DNA from 2 places in the Methylobacter sp. genome. Region 1 is predicted to be linked to the other one. Evidence: predicted binding sites of a transcription regulator. Region 1 holds the regulator's gene; the other holds the start of a gene.
The links. Region 1 encodes HrcA, which represses chaperone genes, less so after heat shock. Its sites were predicted from a motif close to TNTTAGCACTCNNNNNNNNNGAGTGCTAANA; they were not measured.
Positions count from the first base shown of each region.

Region 2: a site for HrcA is predicted at 1,129-1,159, ahead of V7051_RS22320 (co-chaperone GroES). Genes of this name have one in related genera too.

Region 1 is NZ_DAIUEH010000028.1:65,290-68,693, reverse strand. It holds gene V7051_RS13705 (DNA translocase FtsK) at 1-690, shown strand, start outside; gene V7051_RS13700 (hypothetical protein) at 693-869, shown strand; gene V7051_RS24680 (CBS domain-containing protein) at 1,016-1,126, shown strand; gene hrcA (heat-inducible transcriptional repressor HrcA) at 1,283-2,338, shown strand; gene grpE (nucleotide exchange factor GrpE) at 2,405-3,016, shown strand; gene dnaK (molecular chaperone DnaK) at 3,088-3,404, shown strand, end outside.
Region 2 is NZ_DAIUEH010000072.1:10,835-14,238, reverse strand. It holds gene V7051_RS22330 (hypothetical protein) at 36-242, shown strand; gene V7051_RS22325 (HesA/MoeB/ThiF family protein) at 311-1,057, opposite strand; gene V7051_RS22320 (co-chaperone GroES) at 1,206-1,493, shown strand; gene groL (chaperonin GroEL) at 1,542-3,194, shown strand.

The DNA of each region.
Region 1 (3,404 bases):
TATCCCACCTTGAATACCCTGCCCAGCATCGTCATTGTTATCGACGAATTAGCCGATATGATGATGATTGTCGGTAAAAAGGTGGAAGAACTGATCGCACGTCTGGCGCAAAAAGCCCGAGCGGCCGGTATCCATTTGATTCTTGCGACCCAGCGCCCATCGGTTGACGTATTGACCGGTTTGATCAAAGCCAACGTACCGACCCGGATTTCATTCCAGGTGTCATCACGCATCGACTCACGCACCATTCTTGATCAAGGCGGCGCCGAAACCTTGTTGGGCAACGGTGACATGCTGTTTTTACCTTCAGGAACCAGCATACCAATTCGTGCTCACGGCGCATTTGTCGACGACCATGAAGTGCATCGAGTGGTCGAATTTTTAAAACAAACCGCGCCGCCTGATTATTTGGAGGACATCACCCGCGATTCTTCCGATTCCAGCGATGGCTACAGTATGGGCGGCGGTGGCGGCAATGGCGATTCCGAAGCGGATGCTTTGTATGATGAAGCCGTGCAATTTGTTACCGAAACTCGTAAAGCCTCAATATCCAGCGTACAAAGACGCTTTAAAGTCGGTTACAACCGTGCCGCAACCATGATCGAAGGCATGGAAGCGGCCGGTGTTGTCAGTCCCGCGGAAAGCAATGGGTCAAGAGTCGTGCTGGCGCCCCCTCCGGTAAGAGATTAACAATGAATATTGCATCGATCGGAGTCGTCATCGCGCTGATGGCGACTCTGGGCGGTATCGTTATTATCAGGCGTAATTCTTCTGAACAACCCATACAAGTCAAAGCCGTTCTTTTCGGACTTTATTTCTGGGGATTGGTGTTTTTGCAGTTGGTTATATACGGCTCATTCTTGAGCTAAAGTGCAGCTGATTCTGGGCATTAGTCAGGCTGCATGCGCTCATAAAAGCACTTCTTTGGGTGCTCATTTTACTTGGCAGAGATTTGCGCTCAACAGAGTGCGAGTCATGATGCTGCGCGACAGGGTCGGGACGTGCGTATGTACAAATTATTGAGGTTGGCCCGCATACGCCTGCCAAGGACGCGGCTAAGCTAATGTTGAAGAATAAAATTCATCACATTGTCATAACAGAAAATAAAGTAAAATTGTTTGGGTAAGAGAGCGGTAGTTTTGAGATGGCAAGACTTACTCCGTAGTAAAAAACTAAGCATTAACCAACCTTTTAGGCTTGTTGACAATAGTTCGGTGAGCTGATACTTTGCTCCGCTGGCACTCGTATTAATGGAGTGCTAATCTTAGTTGCAGAGGTTGGTGTGAGTAATACGCAAGTTTTAAATGAGCGGTCGCTACAGCTATTAAAAGCGCTGGTCGAGCGTTATATCAATGATGGCCAGCCTGTGGGTTCGCGGGCCTTATCAAAAGATTCGGATTTAAATTTAAGTCCGGCGACTATTCGTAATGTCATGGCCGATCTGGAAGACCTGGGGCTGGTACATTCGCCGCATACTTCGGCAGGACGGGTGCCTACGGTCAGCGGTTACCGCCTGTTTGTTGACAGTTTATTGACGGTCAAGCCTCTGGAATCGAAAGACTTGACCCGGTTACATCAAGGCTTATCTTTAAGCGAGGACACTAATGATGCAATCGGCGTCGCTTCGCGTCTGCTGTCGGAATTGTCGCAGATGGCCGGGGTAGTGACTTTGCCCAAAAGAGAGCTGGTCTGTCTACGCCATATCGAGTTCCTGTCTTTATCTCACACCCGCGTATTAGTCATTTTTGTTACCAATGAGCAGGAAGTCCATAACAAAATCATCCATACCTCCAAAGTATTCAGCCCCGCCGAATTACAACAGGCGGCCAATTATTTGAATTCGATTTATTCCGGGCGTAGCCTTAATGCGGTGCGCAAAGCTGTTTTAAAAGAGTTGCAGGAAGACCAGGAACGCATGAATCAAGGCATGCTGGATGCGGTAAAAATGGCGCAGCTGGCGTTCGATCAGGACAATAAAAAAGATGATTATGTGCTGACCGGCGAAACCAATTTAATGGGTTTTTCCGAGCTATCCGACATGGATCGACTAAAAAATCTGTTTGAAGCATTCAGCCAAAAGCAGGGCGTTATTCATTTGCTGGATCAATGCATGAAAGCCGATGGCGTACAGATATTTATCGGCGAAGAATCCGGCTACCGGGCTTTTGATCGTTGCAGCTTGGTGACCTCATCGTATTCGGTTAGCGATGAAGTGGTCGGGGTACTCGGCGTCATTGGGCCGACGCGTATGGCCTACGAGAAAATCATTCCCTTTGTTGATGTAACGGCAAAATTGTTGGGCGCCGCCTTGAATCCAAAATCAACGACCCCACTATAAATAATGTCTTTTTTGTGCCCTCGTCAGGCATGGATATTAATTTTAAATGTTAAGGAGCTATAAATAATGAGTACTGATCAGGAAGCGCCTGAATCCCAGGCTAAAACTGAAAACGAAACGGTTAGTGAACCGCCGCATACCGAATTAGTCGAGCACGAATTTACGATTGATGAGTTGCAGCAGGCGTTGGCCCAGGCTGAGCAAAAAGCGCAGGAGAACTGGGACAAAGCGGTTCGTGCTCAGGCGGAAATGGAAAACCTGAAAAGAAGAACACAAAAAGACCTGGAAGATGCGCACAAATTTGCGCTAACAGGTTTTGCCAAAGAGCTCTTGCCGGTATTAGACAGCTTGGTATTAGGCCTGCAGGCGGCAACCGGCGAAAGCGAGGAAGTGAAAAAATTCCGCGAAGGCAGCGATTTAACGATTAAACAATTCGAATCAGTATTTGCAAAATTCAAAATTGAAGCGATTGATCCGATCGGCCAGCCGTTTAATGCGGAACTGCATCAGGCCATGGCTATGCAGGCGGTAGAGGGTGCAGAGCCGAATACGGTGGTTAACGTTTTCCAAAAAGGTTATATGTTGAACGGACGCTTACTTCGTCCCGCTATGGTTTTGGTTGCCAAGGCAGCCGAAAAAAAGCCGACAGATAGCCCTAGTATCGATGAACAGGCTTGAAATCAAATAAAGCAGCCTCATATTTGTAACAACTTTTACCTTTTTATATAAATTCAAGTCTGGAGAATTCAATGGCTAAAATAATTGGCATAGATTTAGGAACAACAAACTCGTGCGTTGCTGTGTTGGAAAACGGCGTCGCAAGAGTAATTGAAAACAGCGAAGGTGCGCGTACTACGCCTTCCATTATCGCTTTTACCAGTGACGATGAAGTATTGGTCGGTCAATCGGCGAAACGTCAGGCCGTTACTAACCCAAAAAATACCGTATTTGCGATCAAGCGTTTGATCGGTCGTCGTTTTAAAGATGATGTCGTACAAAAAGACATCAAAATGGTGCCTTATAAAATCGTCGAAGCTGAAAACGGCGATGCCTGGGTTGAAGTTCA
Region 2 (3,404 bases), on a different contig from region 1:
ATAATAATACACATATAAAAATATGAGGAGGGGTCATGGGTGGAGTTACTGAGTTGTTCGTAGTTATGATACTTATTGCAGCGTTCGCGTTTGCACCATTAGGTTATTTTATTTACAGATTTACCAAGGCAGGCGACAAACCGTTCGGTGAAATTGAACCGCATGGCGATAGTCCGTCGGCGGTCAATGATTTTGCAGAAAAAGCGATTAAATTCGTTCAGGATAAGTTTACTAAAAAGTAAAGATATGTTTGTTGATGAGCTTTCCAGGTGATGTTATTCGCCTGGAAATTTCTCATATCAATTTAAGCCTATAAATTGCCGCAGGTCGGGCAGTTAGGGTTTTTCCTCAGATTCATTGTATTCCATTCCATCGTTAGTCCATCCAGCAGTAATAACCGACCGGTTAAAGTTTCCCCGATATTCATTATCAGCTTCATCGCTTCCAATGCTTGAATGCTACCTACTATGCCGGTAATAGGTGCTATGACTCCATTTGTAGCGCAGTTTTGTAATTCTTCGCCATCGCTGTTGTATAGGCAGTTGTAGCACGGGCTGTCATTTTTGCCAGGGGTAAACACAGTTACTTGGCCTTCAAAACGAATCGCAGCCCCGGAAACCAGGGGCGTTTGATGTCTGACACAGGCTTTATTGACCGCAAAGCGTGTTGAGAAGTTATCGCTACAGTCTAAAACCACGTCCGCTAGCGTCACCTCTAATTCAAGTTGTTCACCCTCAAGCCTTTGTTTGACAGCCCTGATCTTGATGTCGGGGTTTAGCCGATTAAGCGTTTGGCGGGTTGAAATTACTTTATCAGTCCCAATATCGGGTGTGTGATGAGTAATCTGTCTTTGCAAATTGGATAAGTCTACGACGTCATTATCATAAATAGTGATATTGCCGACACCGGCCGCAGCAAGATAGATACTAGCAGGGGACCCGAGTCCTCCGGCGCCGACAATCAGGACGTTGGCAGCGAGAAGTTTTTGTTGTCCCTCAATATCGACTTGAGGAAGCATGATTTGGCGGCTATAGCGCAGTAGTTGGTTGTCATTCATAAGTCATGTTGATGCTGTATTGTGATGAAAGATGATGCCAAAGATCAGGTTAGACTGCAAAAACTGATTATTGTTGGCACTCGGTGTTGGTGAGTGCTAAAATCTAAAACTGAATTTAACCTTTAATTTTAATGTTTAGGAGATATTGATGAAAATACGTCCGTTACACGACAGAGTGATAGTCAAACGTGTTGAAGAAGAAACTACAACACCTGGCGGTATTGTACTGCCTGGTTCAGCAGCCGAGAAACCAAGCCAAGGTGTCGTTTTGGCGGTAGGTAATGGCAAGCAACTGGACAATGGCACTGTACGCGCTCTGGAAGTTAAAGTCGGCGATAAAGTGCTGTTTGGCAAATACGCAGGCAACGAAGTTAAAGTTGATGGCGACGAACTGATCGTTATGCGTGAAGAAGACATCATGGGCGTTTTAGGTTAAGCCTGAACACGTCAAGCACATTCACATACAAATTTAAAAGGAATAAAAATGGCAGCAAAAGACGTATTATTCGGTGATGACGCTCGTGTCCGTATGGCCCGCGGCGTTAATATTTTAGCAAACGCAGTCAAGGTGACTTTAGGTCCTAAAGGTCGTAACGCGATTTTAGACAAAAGCTTCGGCGCTCCAACTATCACTAAAGACGGTGTATCGGTTGCTAAAGAAATCGAATTAAAAGATAAATTCGAAAACATGGGCGCGCAAATGGTTAAAGAAGTGGCTTCGCACACTTCCGATGTGGCCGGTGACGGTACCACTACAGCGACCGTATTGGCGCAATCTATCGTCAATGAAGGCTTAAAAGCCGTTGCTGCGGGCATGAATCCAATGGATTTAAAGCGCGGTATCGATTTGGCCGTATCTAAAGCTGTTGAGGCGATTGTAGCGTCCGCTACGCCTTGCGTCGATAACAAAGCGATTGCTCAAGTAGGCACCATTTCTGCAAACTCTGACGAGTCTGTTGGCCAAATCATTGCAGAAGCGATGGAAAAAGTCGGCAAAGAAGGTGTCATCACTGTTGAAGAAGGTTCAGGTCTGGACAACCAATTAGACGTTGTTGAAGGTATGCAGTTTGATCGCGGTTACCTGTCCCCTTACTTCATCAACAAACAAGAAAACATGAGCGTCGAATTAGACGATCCGATGATTCTTATCTACGATAAAAAGATTTCCAATATTCGCGACATGCTTCCTGTTTTGGAAGGCGTGGCTAAAGCCGGCCGTCCTTTATTGATCGTTGCTGAAGATGTAGAAGGCGAAGCCTTGGCAACTTTGGTTGTTAACACCATTCGCGGCATCGTTAAAGTGGCAGCGGTTAAAGCGCCTGGTTTCGGTGATCGTCGTAAAGCCATGTTGGAAGACATTGCGGTACTGACCGGCGGTGTGGTTATTTCCGAAGAAGTCGGTTTGAGCCTGGAAAAAGCTGAATTATCTCAATTGGGTACAGCTAAAAAAGTACAAATCACTAAAGAAAACACCACTATCATCGATGGTGCAGGTTCTGAAGAGCAAATCAAAAGCCGTGTTGCACAAATTCGCGCGCAAGCGGACGAAGCAACTTCCGACTACGACAAAGAAAAATTGCAAGAACGTCTGGCTAAATTAGCGGGCGGTGTTGCTGTGATTAAAGTCGGCGCTGCAACTGAAATTGAAATGAAAGAAAAGAAAGCCCGCGTTGAAGATGCATTGCATTCAACACGCGCAGCCGTTGAAGAAGGCGTCGTTGCAGGCGGTGGTTCAGCGCTGGTTCGCGCTATTTCAGCTCTTGATAAACTGGAAGGCATCAACCACGATCAAACAGTAGGTATCAATATTCTGCGTCGTGCAATGGAAGAGCCTTTACGTCAAATCGTTTCCAATGCTGGCGACGAGCCTTCAGTTGTGTTCAATGAAGTGCAAAAAGGCACAGGTAACTTCGGTTACAACGCAGCAACCGGCCAATACGGTGACATGATCGAAATGGGTATTTTAGATCCTGCGAAAGTAACCCGTACAGCACTGCAAAATGCTGCATCTGTTGCAGGTTTAATGCTGACTACCGAAGTGATGATTGCCGATACGCCTAGCGAAGATAAAGGCGGTCACGGCGGCCATGACATGGGCGGCATGGGCGGTATGGGTGGCATGGGCGGCATGATGTAATTTTGTCGTCTTAAAGCCCCGTCGCTTTAAGTGAAATGAAAGCCCCGGTTGTTTTAAACAGCCGGGGCTTTTTTTATGACGGTCGCTGAGCGGGAGGCTCATACGTTCGCCAAAGTAATCAAAGGTAGTGATTTCTCGCTTCCGATCTGAAAGTTATCGGTATTTATTTTAGGCTGTGCTAAATTTAAACGGCTAATACCGTAAAACCGG